One region of the Streptomyces sp. NPDC051133 genome, then DNA from elsewhere that is predicted to be linked to it. Evidence: riboswitches for the same ligand, from Rfam matches in the RefSeq annotation. Region 1 holds a riboswitch; each other region holds the start of a gene.
The links. A riboswitch is a leader RNA that binds a small molecule or an ion and turns the genes downstream of it on or off. The one in region 1 is predicted to bind thiamine pyrophosphate.
Positions count from the first base shown of each region.

Region 2: it holds a riboswitch for thiamine pyrophosphate, as region 1 does, so the genes downstream of both, thiO (glycine oxidase ThiO) here and thiC (phosphomethylpyrimidine synthase ThiC) in region 1, are expected to answer to the same signal.
Region 3: it holds a riboswitch for thiamine pyrophosphate, as region 1 does, so the genes downstream of both, AB0N17_RS04430 (cytosine permease) here and thiC (phosphomethylpyrimidine synthase ThiC) in region 1, are expected to answer to the same signal.
Region 4: it holds a riboswitch for thiamine pyrophosphate, as region 1 does, so the genes downstream of both, AB0N17_RS16930 (thiamine ABC transporter substrate-binding protein) here and thiC (phosphomethylpyrimidine synthase ThiC) in region 1, are expected to answer to the same signal.

Region 1 is NZ_JBFBBK010000005.1:78,846-82,317, forward strand. It holds gene thiC (phosphomethylpyrimidine synthase ThiC) at 1-1,475, opposite strand, end outside; TPP riboswitch at 1,468-1,646, opposite strand; gene AB0N17_RS07965 (YibE/F family protein) at 1,728-3,140, shown strand; gene AB0N17_RS07970 (SsgA family sporulation/cell division regulator) at 3,243-3,472, opposite strand, start outside.
Region 2 is NZ_JBFBBK010000045.1:39,280-42,751, forward strand. It holds gene AB0N17_RS34280 (FAD-dependent oxidoreductase) at 1-1,169, opposite strand, end outside; gene AB0N17_RS34285 (hypothetical protein) at 1,202-1,552, opposite strand; TPP riboswitch at 1,606-1,717, shown strand; gene thiO (glycine oxidase ThiO) at 1,714-2,874, shown strand; gene thiS (sulfur carrier protein ThiS) at 2,889-3,089, shown strand; gene AB0N17_RS34300 (thiazole synthase) at 3,093-3,472, shown strand, end outside.
Region 3 is NZ_JBFBBK010000003.1:14,066-17,537, forward strand. It holds gene AB0N17_RS04415 (CDP-alcohol phosphatidyltransferase family protein) at 1-4, opposite strand, end outside; gene AB0N17_RS04420 (VOC family protein) at 266-655, opposite strand; gene AB0N17_RS04425 (TetR/AcrR family transcriptional regulator) at 740-1,522, shown strand; TPP riboswitch at 1,760-1,855, shown strand; gene AB0N17_RS04430 (cytosine permease) at 1,845-3,239, shown strand; gene AB0N17_RS04435 (serine protease) at 3,322-3,472, opposite strand, start outside.
Region 4 is NZ_JBFBBK010000014.1:126,869-130,340, forward strand. It holds gene AB0N17_RS16920 (hypothetical protein) at 1-284, shown strand, start outside; gene rlmN (23S rRNA (adenine(2503)-C(2))-methyltransferase RlmN) at 421-1,527, shown strand; TPP riboswitch at 1,551-1,659, shown strand; gene AB0N17_RS16930 (thiamine ABC transporter substrate-binding protein) at 1,743-2,816, shown strand; gene AB0N17_RS16935 (iron ABC transporter permease) at 2,873-3,472, shown strand, end outside.

The DNA of each region.
Region 1 (3,472 bases):
TGTCCCTTGGCGAGGTCGGCCGCGTGCGCCGCGATCTTGTAGGTGATGACGCCGGTCTTGACGTCGTCCCGGTTGGGCAGGCCCAGGTGCTCCTTGGGCGTGACGTAGCAGAGCATCGCCGTGCCCCACCAGGCGATCATCGCCGCACCGATACCGGAGGTGATGTGGTCGTACGCCGGCGCGATGTCCGTGGTCAGCGGGCCGAGCGTATAGAACGGAGCTTCATCGCAGATCTCCTGCTGAAGGTCGATGTTCTCCTTGATCTTGTGCATCGGGACGTGCCCCGGGCCCTCGATCATGGTCTGTACGTTGAAACGCTTGGCGATGCGGTTGAGTTCCCCGAGCGTCCTCAACTCCGCGAACTGTGCCTCGTCGTTGGCGTCCGCGATCGAACCGGGCCTGAGGCCGTCACCGAGCGAGTAGGTGACGTCGTAGGCGGCGAGGATCTCGCAGAGCTCCTCGAAGTTCTCGTACAGGAACGATTCCTTGTGGTGCGCCAGGCACCATGCGGCCATGATCGAGCCGCCGCGCGAGACGATGCCGGTCTTGCGGTTGGCGGTGAGCGGCACGTACGGCAGCCGGACGCCCGCGTGGACGGTCATGTAGTCCACGCCCTGCTCGGCCTGCTCGATGACGGTGTCCCTGTAGATGTCCCAGGTCAGTTCCTCGGCCTTGCCGTCGACCTTCTCCAGGGCCTGGTAGAGCGGCACCGTGCCGATGGGGACGGGGGAGTTCCGCAGCACCCACTCACGGGTCGTGTGGATGTTACGGCCGGTGGAGAGGTCCATGACCGTGTCCGCGCCCCAGCGGGTCGCCCAGGTCATCTTCTCCACCTCCTCCTCGATGGAGGAAGTCACCGCCGAGTTGCCGATGTTGGCGTTGACCTTCACCAGGAAGCGCTTGCCGATGATCATCGGCTCGATCTCCGGGTGGTTGACGTTGGCCGGCAGCACGGCACGGCCCGCCGCGATCTCGTCGCGGACCACCTCGGGGGAAACGTCCTCCCGGACGGCCACGTACTCCATCTCGGGTGTGATCTCACCTCGGCGGGCGTACGTGAGCTGCGTCACCGCCTGGCCGTCACGGCCCCGGCGCGGCTGACGCGGCCGCCCGGGGAAGACCGCGTCCAGGTTGCGCAGGCCGCCGCGCGGCGAGGTGTGCTTGATTCCGTCGTCCTCGGGACGGACGGGACGGCCCGCGTACTCCTCGGTGTCGCCGCGGGCGATGATCCAGTTCTCCCGCAGCGGCGGAAGACCCCTGCGGACGTCGGTGTCGACGAGAGGATCGGTGTACGGGCCCGACGTGTCGTACAGCGTGACCGACTGCCCGTTGGTGAGGTGCACCTGACGGACCGGCACGCGCAGGTCGGGGCGCGAGCCCTCGACATACGCCTTGTGCCAGCCGATGGACTTCCCGGCCTCCTGGGACATCTCGTCCTGAACAGAGGCAGGCGTGCGTGCGTCCTTGTTGGTCATCAGACCTACTCCCTACGCCGGCATTACCCGGTAACAGGTTCGGCGGTCGACGCAGCGGCTTCCGTCGGTCGATGTTTTTGCGTGGAACCGCGTGGGTTCCACGTGAAACATCGCGTCTACGGAGGTCAGCGCCCTCTCAGCCCGGTGCTCCGAGCTCCCGCGTGTGCAAAGGTGCCTCCACGCTAGCGTCATGTGCGGCGCGGTGAACAGTGGGCCCTCTGCCGTTGTTGCGATGATCTGGTGGTGACCAGGATGGAGCAGTACCCGTACCAGTCTCCCGAGCCGCGCCTTCGGGACGGCTCGGAACGGGGCGAAACCCACGGGCAGACGCACGGGCATCCGCACGGGCACAGCCACAGCCACAGCCACAGCCACAGCCACAGCCATGGGCCCGCAACGCCCGTCTCACGGCACCTCCGCAAGGTCATCGCCGCCATCCTGGTCCCGTTCACCGTGGCGGTGGTGGCCGGTCTGGTGGTGCTGTGGCCCGGTGGAGCGCCGCCCCACAAGCGCACCGGCGTCGGCTTCGACCGGCAGACGCAGCAAGCCACGGTCACTCGGGTGGTGGAGGTGAGCTGCGCGTCGGTGAACGCCTCCGGTGGCACCTCGACCGGTGACGCCTCCACCGCCGCGGGCGGGTCGGCCGGGCGGCAAGCCGGCGGCACCTGCAGGAAGGCGACCGTCCGGGTCGACACCGGCGGGGACCAGGGCCGTACGTTCACCGAGATCGTGCAGCCCGACCAGTCCCGGCAGCTGCACCAGGGCGAGAAGGTCGTGGTCGCCTACGAGCCCTCGGCGCCGAAGGACCTCCAGTACGCGGTGACCGACGTGAACCGGAAGTTCCCGATGGCGCTGCTCGCCGGGATCTTCGCGGTCGCCGTCGTCGTGGTGGGCAGGATGAGGGGTGTCATGGCACTCGTGGCACTGGCCGTGAGCTTCCTGGTTCTGACGCTGTTCATCCTGCCGGCGATCCTGCAGGGCTCGAACCCGCTTCTCGTGGCGGTGGTCGGATCGAGCGCCATCATGCTGATCGCGCTGTACATGTGCCACGGCCTGTCGGCCCGCACGTCGGTGGCGGTGCTCGGCACGCTGATCTCGCTGTCTCTGATCGGTCTGCTCGGCTCCCAGTTCATCGGCTGGGCCGCGCTGACCGGCAACACGGACGACAACACCGGGCTGATCCATGGCCTGTATCCGTCGATCGACATGAGCGGTCTGCTGCTGGCCGGCGTCATCATCGGTTCGCTCGGCGTCCTGGACGACGTGACCGTGACGCAGACGTCGGCCGTCTGGGAGCTGCACGAGGCCAATCCGGCGATGGGCCGGCGCGGTCTGTACCGGGCAGGCATCCGTATCGGCCGCGACCACATCGCGTCGGTGGTGAACACCCTCGTCCTCGCCTACGCCGGTGCCGCGCTGCCGTTGCTGCTGCTGTTCTCGATCGCGCAGAGCAGCGTGGGGACCGTTGCCAACAGCGAACTGGTGGCCGAGGAGATCGTGCGCACCCTGGTGGGCTCGATCGGCCTGGTCGCCTCGGTCCCGGTCACCACACTGCTCGCCGCACTGGTGGTGTCGGCCGACCGGCCCGGCCCGCAGGCCGTGGCGGCCGCCGGAGCCCCGCCGGTTCCGGCGCGGGGCGGCCGGGGCCGCCGCCGGAAGCGCTGAGCCGGGCGGGGCCGGCCTCCCGCGGAGACTGTGAAGAAGCGTTCCTGCACAGTTCCACACCGCACTCCGGAGCGCCTCGCGACGCGACCCCGCCGTAACGCTTCAGCCGGCGCTCTGTTCCTCCGCCAGGATACGGTCCAGGGCCTCCTCCAGATGGGCGTCGAAGTCGACCAGAGCGCCCTCCTGACCGAGCGGCACCAGCTTGTCCGTACGGTCCAGGAACGCCACGAGCGGCGGCGTCGAGGAGCGGAACAGGGCATGGTCGCCACCGACCTGAAGCCGGATCAGCACCTCACCCAGCACCTCGGAATCGGCGGGAGCGATGTGCACGT
Region 2 (3,472 bases), on a different contig from region 1:
CGGCCCGATTCGATCAGGCGGCGGCCCTGGGCCAGGTCGCGCGGGCGGCCCACCGCCAGGAGGGCCGCCAGGCGGCCCTCACGGAGCCAGCAGACCGTCCAGGCGGGGCCGGACGGGTCACCGCGCCACACCGTGCGGTCGGCCGCGGCGTGGTGACCGGCGTACTGCACGAACCGGCCGAACTGCTCCGACCAGAAGTACGGCACCGGGTCGTAGGCGGCCGGGGTCTCGCCGAGGATGTTCGCGGCGACCGTGCGCGGCCCCTGCAGGGCGTTGTCCCAGTGGTGGACGAGCAGCCGCTCGCCGTAGCGGGCCGAGGGGAAGGAGGCGCAGTCGCCGACGGCGTACACGTCGGGCACGTTGGTGCGCAGGTGGGCGTCGGCGAGGACCTCGTGGTGCGGGCCCAGCTCGATGCCGGAACCGGCCAGCCAGGCGGTGGCGGGGCGGGCGCCGATGCCGACGACGACCGCGCCCGCGGGCAGCCGGGTGCCGTCGTCGAGCACGACCGCGCCGGGCTCGACGCGCTCCACGCGCGCGTGGGTGCGCAGCTCGGCGCCGGCGTCGGCGTACCAGCCGGCCATGGGGGCGGCGACCTCGGCGGGCAGGGCGCCGGCGAGCGGCCGGTCGGTGGCCTCCACGACGGTCACCGCGCAGCCGGCCTCGCGCGCGGCGGTGGCGAACTCGGCGCCGATCCAGCCGGCGCCGACGACCACGATGTCGTGCTGCCGGGCGAGCACCGGCCGCAGCCGCTCGGCGTCGTCCAGGGTGCGCAGCAGGTGCACCCCGGGGACGCCCTCGGTGCCGGGCAGCGTGATCGGCTCGGCGCCGGTGGCCAGGACCAGGACGTCGTACGGCACCGGACCCGCCTCGGTGTCCAGTTCGTGCGCGGCGGGGCGCAGGCCCAGCACCTCGCAGCCGAGCCGCAGCTCGACGCCGAGCGACTCGAAGTCGACCTCGAAGGCGGAGTCCTCGGCCTTGCCGAGCAGGACGGCCTTCGACAGCGGCGGCCGGTCGTACGGCTGGTGCGGCTCGGCGCCGATGATGGTGACGGTGCCCGTGAAGCCCTGTTCCCGCAGGGCGACCGCGGTCTGCACCCCGGCCATGCCCGCGCCGACGACGACCGCGCGCCGCGCCTGTGACGTGCCCTGTTCCGCTGTCTGCTCGCTCACCTGATCACCATAGACACGTGACGGACTGTCAGTCAGGGGGCGTGCTCGGTGACCTGTTCCACAACGCTCGTCCCGCTACCGGGCCGCGACTCCCACTGCCAGTCCTCCTCGAGTCGCACGCGACCGTCGGGCAGTTCGACGACCGTCGACACGCAGTGCCCGGAGGCCGTCGTGCCGTCGGTCCGCAACTGCACGTACCGGAAGTCGAGCCGGTCCCCCGCGCGCGTGCCGATCAGATGGCCGCGCACGACGTCGCCGCCCGCGTACCCGGCCCAGATCTCGCCGTCCTTCTCGTGGTACGCGAACCGGGTTCCGGTACCCACCTGACCTGGGGCTTGGTCCGCCACGGGGGCGAGGATCAGTCCGTCGAGCGAACGGGGCACGGCGAGGGGCTCCCTTACGGGCGGCGAGCGGGGCGGGCTAGGGTGGCCACCGTACAAGCACTCGCGGGAGCCCGGACGCACCGGGCTGAGAGGGAGGCTGGCGGCCTCCGACCGTACGAACCTGATCCGGGTCATGCCGGCGAAGGGAGGGGCTGACGCCCATGTCGTCACGCACGTCCGACGTCCTCGTCGTCGGGGGCGGAATCATCGGTCTGGTCACGGCCTGGCGCGCCGCGCAGCGCGGGCTCGCCACGGCCGTCGTGGACCCCGAGCCCGGGGGCGGGGCCGCACGGGTCGCGGCGGGGATGCTGGCCGCGGTCTCCGAACTGCACTACGGCGAGGAGCGGCTGCTCGCCCTGAACCTGGAGTCCGCCCGCCGCTATCCGGACTTCGCGGCCGAGCTGACCGAACTGACCGGGCACGACCTCGGCTACCGCCGCAGCGGCACCCTCGCGGTCGCGCTCGACGCCGACGACCGTGCCCACCTGCGGGAACTGCACGCCCTCCAGCAGCGCTGCGGGCTCGACGCCGAGTGGCTGTCGGGGCGGGAGTGCCGGCGCCTGGAGCCGATGCTGGCGCCCGGGGTGCGCGGTGGGCTGCGGGTCGACGGCGACCACCAGATCGACCCGCGCCGGCTGGCGGCGGCCCTGGTGGCCGCGTGCGAGCGGACCGGAGTGGTGTTCCACCGGGCGTGGGCCGAGCGGCTGGACGTGGTGGCGGGCCGGGCCGCCGGGGTCACCACCGCGGACGGCACCGGGCTGCGCGCCGGGCAGGTGGTGCTCGCGGCCGGCAGCCTGAGCGGACGGCTGGCGGGCGTGCCCGAGGCCCTGGTGCCGCCGGTGCGGCCGGTCAAGGGGCAGGTGCTGCGGCTGACGGTGCCCGAACGGTTCGCGCCGTTCCTGAGCCGGACGGTGCGGGCCGTGGTCCGCGGCGGCCAGGTCTACCTGGTGCCCCGGGAGAACGGCGAACTGGTCGTCGGCGCCACCAGCGAGGAGCTGGGCTGGGACACGACGGTCACCGCGGGCGGCGTGTACGAGCTGCTGCGCGACGCCCATGAGCTGGTGCCGGGCATCACCGAGCTGCCGCTCACCGAGACCCGGGCCGGGCTGCGCCCCGGCTCCCCCGACAACGCGCCGCTCCTCGGCCCGTCCGGCCTGGCCGGGTTGCTGCTGGCCACCGGGCACTACCGCAACGGGGTGCTGCTCACGCCCGTCACCGGGGACGTCATGGCGCAGGTGCTGGCCGGCGGTGCGCTGCCGGAGGAGGCCCGCCCGTTCACCCCGCAGCGCTTCGGCGCCGTACTCCTGGAGCAGTCCGCATGAGCATGTCCGTCACCATCTCGATCTCCGTCAACGGGGAGCGCCGGGAGATCGCCCCGGGCACCCCTCTCGACTCGCTCGTGACGACCCTCACCCCGGCGCCCTCCGGGGTGGCCGCGGCCGTCAACGAGACCGTCGTCCCGCGCGCGCAGTGGGCCTCCACCGCGCTCGCGGAGGGTGATCGCGTCGAAGTCCTCACCGCCGTTCAAGGAGGCTGAGCCATGGCCGACGATTCCCTGGTGCTGGGGGGTACGACCTACTCGTCCCGGCTGATCATGGGCACGGGCGGCGCGCCCAGCCTGGAGGTGCTGGAGCGGGCGCTGCTCGCCTCCGGTACGGAGCTGACCACGGTCGCGATGCGCCGGGTGGACCCCTCCGTGCACGGCTCGGTGCTGTCGGTGCTGCAGAAGCTGGGCATCCGGGTGCTGCCGAACACGGCGGGCTGCTTCACCGCCGGGGAGGCCGTGCTGACCGCGCGGCTCGCCCGGGAGGCGCTGGGCACGGACCTGATCAAGCTGGAGGTCATCGCCGACGAGCGGACGCTGCTGCCGGACCCGGTGGAGCTGCTGGAGGCGGCCGAGACGCTCGTGGACGACGGGTT
Region 3 (3,472 bases), on a different contig from region 1:
GCATCCTCGAGAGCTGCGTCAGTGCGTTTGAAAACTCCACTTGCAGGACTCCGGTGCGTTCAGTGTGCCAGTTCGCCCCACGACTTCAGGCCGGTCAGACCACGGGACTCCCCGTCGCTCTGCTCGCGATCCACGGCGCGTTCCATCTCGAGCCGTTTGACATGCTATCGGCTCGACTATGGATTCCCGCTCATCGACGAGGGTTGTCTCTCGGAAAGTGGCCGGGCGTCTTCGGCATGGGCCCGGGCGCGGCGCCGCAGATGTCTCACCGGGCGGAGGCGGCGTTCCAGTCGACCAGCTGGACGATCACGCCGTTCGGATCGCGCACTTGGAACGCGCGCTCGCCCCACTCTTCCTCCGTCATGGGCATGGTGATCGTGACGCCTTCGGCGCGCAGGCGCTCCAGTTCGTCTTCCAGGTGGTCGACGGTGAAGGCGAGGATGAGGCCGGCGGCGTGGTCGTCGCGCTGGTCCGCCGGGAGGGTGTCCAGTCCCCGGCGCAGGAAGATGACGTTCATCCCCGCGTCGTCGCGGCCGAGGGACGCGAAGCCGTCGGCGGCCATCTCCTCGCGAAACCCGAAATGTCGCTGCAGGAAGGCACTGGAGGCCTCGACATCCTCGACGTTGAGCGACACGGCACTGGAGGTGATCTTCACTGGTGCTCCCTCGGCTCGATTCTCTGTACGCAGTACAATGTACATTGTACATTGTACGCCGAATCGGTGGGAGAGACTTGCCCCGTGCCGACAGAACGAACGAGCGCGGGCGACCCGGCCCGCACACTGCAACTGCTGTGGCGTGACCTCGCCCCTGCGGGCGGCCGCGGGCCGCGGCGCGGGCTGAGTATCGACACGGTGGTCGAGGCGGCCACCGCCATCGCCGACAACGAGGGCCTGGACGCCGTGACGATGCGCCGCGTGGCGAAGGAACTCGGCGTGGTACCGATGACGCTCTACACCTACGTGCCGGCCAAGGCCGAACTTCTCGACCTCATGCTGGATGCCGCCTACGCCCGCATGCCCCGACCGGACACGGCCGGGCTGTCCTGGCAGCAGCGCGTCACCGCCGTCGCCGACGAGAACAGAGCACTTTTCGAACGCCACCCCTGGGCCGCGGCCGTCTCCACCTCCAGGCCCCCGCTGGGACCGGGACTGATGGGGAAGTACGAGCACGAGCTCTCCGCGTTCGAGGGCCTCGGGCTCAGCGACCTGCAGCTGGACGACTGCCTGAACCACCTGCTCACCTTCGTACAGGCATCAGCCCGCGCCGCCGCCGACGCCCGATCCGCCCGCCACGACAGCGCCATGAGCGCCCAGCAGTGGTGGCAGGTCAACGCCCCGCTGCTCGCCCGGGTCCTCGACGCGAACGCCTACCCGACGGCCGTCCGCGTCGGCACGGCGTCAGGCACCGCACACGGCACCGCCTACGACCCCGACCACACCTACGCGTTCGGCCTGCGCCGCATCCTCGACGCGTTCGCCGTCCTCATCGACCGCAACCGAAACCCCGACACCGCCGGCTGACGCCACACCCGGAGCCGGGGCAGGCCGGCGCCGCGGGCGCCGGGCTCGTGGCGGAGCGTTCGGGGTATCCGTGGGCGTTCGCCCTGACCGCCCTGCCGGGGTCGAGCCGGGTCCTCGCAGCGAAACCGCCGACGCCCTGGTACCGATTCCGAAGTCACGCGGTCACGCGGTGCGACAGATCCTCCCGCCCCGGCCCTGGCCGGAACCGGTCACCGGAACGGGCTATTCTGGCCGGCGTACCTGGACACGGGGTGCCCCCGCACGGGGGCTGAGATCACACCCGTTGAACCTGAACCAGTTAGGACTGGCGGAGGGATGTCGTATGTCGTTGCCGTATGCCCATGAAGAGACGACCGTCGCCGAAGCGCGGGGCGTCTTCGACGGCCGGATGCCGACGGCCCCCGGGGACCTGCGGGTGGAGGCGCGCGGCATCACGCCGGTGCCCGAGGACGCTCGCTACGGCAGCCCCCGGCGGCTGTTCACCGTGTGGTTCGCCCCCAACCTGACCATGACCGGCGTGTTCACCGGCACCGTCGGAGCGGCCCTCGGACTGGACTTCGCCACCGCGCTGCTCGCCGTGGTGCTCGGCACCCTGCTCGGCGCCGTGCCCACGGCCTACCTGGGGACCTGGGGCAGCCAGACCGGGGCGGGCCAGCTGCCGCTGGCGAGGCTGGCCTTCGGACGGGCCGTCGCTCTGCCGGGCGCCCTGCAGTGGCTGTCGTCCATCGCCTGGGACGCGCTGATCGGTCTGTTCGGCGGGGACGCGCTGGCCCAACTGTTCGGCTGGCCGTTCTGGTTGGGTGTCCTGGTGATGCTGGCGGCCCAGGGGGCGCTGGGCGTGATCGGTTACGAGGCGATCCACCGCCTGCAGACGGTGATGACCTTCGCGCTCGCCGCCTCGCTCGTCGCGTTGGCGGTGAAGCTCACGCACGGCACCCAGCCCGCGACGGCCGCGACCGCGCACGGCGCCGACCGGGCGGGCGCGTTCGTGCTGACCTGCACCGTCGCGCTGAGCCTCGCCCTCTCGTGGGCCCCCTACGCCAGCGACTTCAGCCGCTACCTGCCACGGACGGCGTCCCGTCCGCGCATGTTCTGGTACACCCTGCTCGGTGTCGGCGTGTCCTTCGTCGCGGTGCAGGCGCTCGGCCTGTGGGGCGCCGCGCAGTTCACCGACCAGACCGCCCGTGGCGTGGACCGGCTGCTCGGGGGCGGCGCGCTCGGCGCGTTCGGACTCCTCGCCGTCGCTCTCGCGGCGCTGTGCAGCAACGCCATGAACGACTACAGCGGATCGCTGGCGCTGCAGACCGTCGGCGTGCGGCTGCCGCGGCCGGTCGCCGCCGCGCTCGCCGCGGTGCTCGGTTTCCCGCTGGTGCTCTGGATGCACGCCGCCGACACCACCGCCCGCTTCCAGAACGTGCTGCTGTTCGTCGGCTACTGGATCCCGGCGTTCGTCGCGATCGTGATCGTCGACTGGGTGGCCCGCAAGCGGGCGCGCGGCGGCCGCCCCGTCGACCTGACGGCGGAGGAGGCGCAGCCGTGGTGGCCGGCTCCCACGGCCTTCCTCGTCGGTTTCGCCGTAGCGGTGCCGTTCATGAGCACCAGCCTGTATGTGGGCCCGGTCGCGCGGGCCCTGCACGGCGCCGACCTCGCCTACCCGGTGGCGTTCCTCGCGGCGCTGCTCGTCTACACGCCGTTGCGCGTACGGCGCCGCGCCTGACCGCGCCCGCTCCTCGGAGCAGTACTCGATCTCGCTCCCGTCGTCCTCGAAGCCCTGGTCGATCGACTCCCGGCTACGGCGATCAGCCGGGCTCGAGGTGGGCGCCTATCTCGCCGGCGACCTCGGGGTGGGCGAGATACTCCATGATGTTGTGGGCCTTGTCGCGGGCGTTGACGACGGCGACGTCGGTCACTGTGCCCGCCCATTCGTCGGCCAGCGGGCACCCGATGGTG
Region 4 (3,472 bases), on a different contig from region 1:
AAGCGCCGGCTGCGGACACGGTGCTGGAAAGCTGGCCGGCAACCGTCGCGGCACTGCCCGTGGGGACCCACATCACCGGGGAAGTCATCGGTCGGCAGCCCTTCGGCGTCTTCCTGCGTATGGATGGCGTGCCGAACGCCATAGCGCTGGCCGAGATCACGTCCATGCCGCAGGGGATGGACCTCCCGGCCCTCGGGGCCATCGTCAGTGGTGAGGTCTTCTGGCACGCCGACAATCACCAGGTCAGGGTCCGCCTCGACGAGTGGCGGGCAGCCGACGAGTGATCGTCGTCGGGCCGTGCCTGGGCCGTCGCTGGGCCGTCCGAGGCCGCTCAGCAGTGACCGGTGACGCCTACTGACGACAGTCGTAGCATGCGGCAGCCGCAGGTCACCGAATTTGATCTGCGACACTGGTAACGCCATGCCTAAGCCCGGAGAACTCACTTTCGTCGCCCCGCGCGGAGCTCAGAAGCCGCCGCGGCATCTCGCCGATCTCTCGCCCGCCGAGCGCAAGGACGCCGTCGCCGAGGCCGGGGAGAAGCCGTTCCGTGCCAAGCAGCTCTCGCAGCACTACTTCGCGCGGTACGCGCACGACCCGGAGGAGTGGACCGACATCCCCGCCGGGTCGCGCGGCAGGCTGCAGGAAGCGCTGTTCCCGGAGCTGATGACCGTCGTACGGCATCTGTCCACCGACCAGGGCACCACCCGCAAGACGCTGTGGCGGCTGTTCGACGGGACCCTCGTGGAGTCCGTGCTGATGCGGTACCCGGACCGGGTCACCATGTGCATCAGCTCACAGGCCGGATGCGGCATGAACTGCCCGTTCTGTGCCACCGGGCAGGCCGGGCTGGACCGGAACCTGTCCACCGCCGAGATCGTCCACCAGATCGTCGACGGGATGCGGGCGCTCAGGGACGGAGAGGTGCCCGGCGGGCCCGCGCGGCTGTCCAACATCGTCTTCATGGGGATGGGCGAGCCGCTCGCCAACTACAAGCGGGTCGTCGGTGCGATCCGCGCGCTCACCGATCCCACGCCGGACGGGCTGGGCCTGTCGCAGCGCGGGATCACCGTGTCCACCGTCGGGCTCGTGCCGGCCATCCACCGGTTCGCCGACGAGGGCTTCAAGTGCCGGCTCGCGATCTCCCTGCACGCCCCCGACGACGAGCTGCGCGACACCCTCGTCCCCGTGAACACGCGGTGGAAGGTGCGCGAGGTGCTGGACGCCGGGTTCGAGTACGTCGAGAAGAGCGGGCGGCGGCTGTCGATCGAGTACGCGCTGATCCGCGACATCAATGACCAGGCGTGGCGAGGCGACCGGCTCGGGCGGCTGCTCAAGGGCAAGCCCGTGCACGTCAATCTCATCCCGCTGAACCCGACGCCGGGTTCGAAGTGGACCGCCTCGCGGCCCGAGGACGAGAAGGCGTTCGTGGAGGCCATCGCGGCCCATGGAGTGCCGGTCACCGTCCGGGACACCCGTGGTCAGGAGATCGACGGAGCCTGCGGTCAGCTCGCCGCCACCGAGCGGTAATCTGGCCGGGTCCACACATCTTCATATTCCGACAGGGGAGCGCCACAGCGCTGAGAGTGCGGCGGACAGGGCCGCAGACCCTCTGAACCTCGCCCAGGTCATTCTGGGTAGGAAGTTCGGTCATCACTCAAGCTGTTGCGCCCTGCCCGGCCTGCCGTACGGAAAGGCCGGGCAGGGCCGCGTCTCTTCCTGGCCAACCCCCAGGAGGACAACCAGTGCAGAACAAGACCTTCGTGGCCGTGGCGGTCGGGCTCGGCCTGATGGGCCTGTCCGCGTGCGGTTCCGGCGAGGGCACGTCGTCCGCGGACTCCCGGACCGTGACCCTGGTCAGCCACGACTCGTGGGCCGTCTCCAAGAACGTGCTGCGGGACTTCGAGAAGCGGTCCGGGTACAAGGTGCGGGTCCTCAACGACGGCGATGCCGGCCAGGCCGTCAACAAGGCCATCCTGACCAAGGACAACCCGCAGGGCGACGTCTTCTTCGGCGTCGACAACACCCTGCTCTCCCGCGCCCTCGACAACGGGCTGTTCGAGCCGTACACGGCCAAGGGCCTCGACAAGGTCGGCGCCCCCTACCAGCTGGACAAGGACAAGCACCGGGTCACGCCCGTCGACTACGGCGACATCTGCGTCAACTACGACAAGGCCTGGTTCGGCAAGCACCGGCTGACCCCGCCGCAGTCCTTCGCCGACCTGGTGAAGCCGCAGTACAAGAACCTCCTCGTCACCGAGAACGCGGCCACCTCCTCGCCCGGCCTCGGCTTCCTGCTCGGCAGCGCCGCGCAGTTCGGGAACGACGGCTGGCAGGACTACTGGAAGAAGCTCAAGGCCAACGGCGTCAAGGTGGTCGACGGCTGGGAGCAGGCCTATTCCCAGGAGTTCTCCGGCTCCACCGGGGGCAAGAAGGCCGGCGGCGACCGCCCGCTCGTGGTGTCGTACGCCTCCTCGCCGCCCGCCGAGGTGATCTACGCCGAGAAGCGGCCCGCCACCGCCCCGACCGGCATCGCCACCGGCACCTGCTTCCGGCAGATCGAGTTCGCCGGGGTGCTCGCCCACGCGAAGAACCCCAAGGGCGCCGAGGCGTTCGTCGACTTCCTGGTCTCCAAGGAGTTCCAGGAGGACATGCCGCTGAAGATGTACGTCTACCCGGTGGTGCAGGGCGCCGCGGTGCCCGCCGAGTTCACCGAGTTCGGTCCGGCCGCCCGGCACCCCGAGACCATGGCGCCCGGCAGGATCGCCGCCAACCGTGACCAGTGGGTCAAGTCGTGGACCTCGCTCGTACTGAAGTAGCCCCTCGCGCCCCGCGCGAGGGCAGCCGCACGGGGAACGCGGCGCGGCTCGGGCTCATGGCCCTGCCCGTCGCGTTCTTCGCGCTGTTCTTCGCCTGGCCGGTCGCCGCGATCGTCACGCGCGGGCTGAAGGCCGACGGCGTCTGGCGGTTCGGGCGGATCGTGGACGTGGTCACGCAGCCGGACATCCGGCACGTGCTGTGGTTCACCACCTGGCAGGCGCTCGCCTCCACCGCGCTGACCCTGGTGCTCGCGCTGCCCGCCGCCTACGTGTTCGCCCGCCTCGACTTCCCGGGCAAGCAGCTGCTGCGGGCCGTGGTCACCGTGCCGTTCGTGCTGCCGACCGTCGTCGTGGGCAGCGCCTTCCTGGCGCTGGTCGGGCACGGCGGGCTGCTGGACCGGCTGTGGGGCGTACGGCTGGACACCACCGTGTGGGCGATCCTGACGGCCCACGTCTTCTTCAACTACGCGGTCGTCGTGCGGACCGTCGGCGGGCTGTGGGCCCAGCTCGACCCCCGTCAGGAGGAGGCCGCCCGGGTGCTGGGCGCCTCGCCCCTGCGAGCCTGGCGGAAGGTGACCCTGCCCGCGCTCGCGCCCGCCGTGGCCGCCGCCGCGCTGATGGTGTTCCTGTTCACCTTCACCTCCTTCGGCATCGTG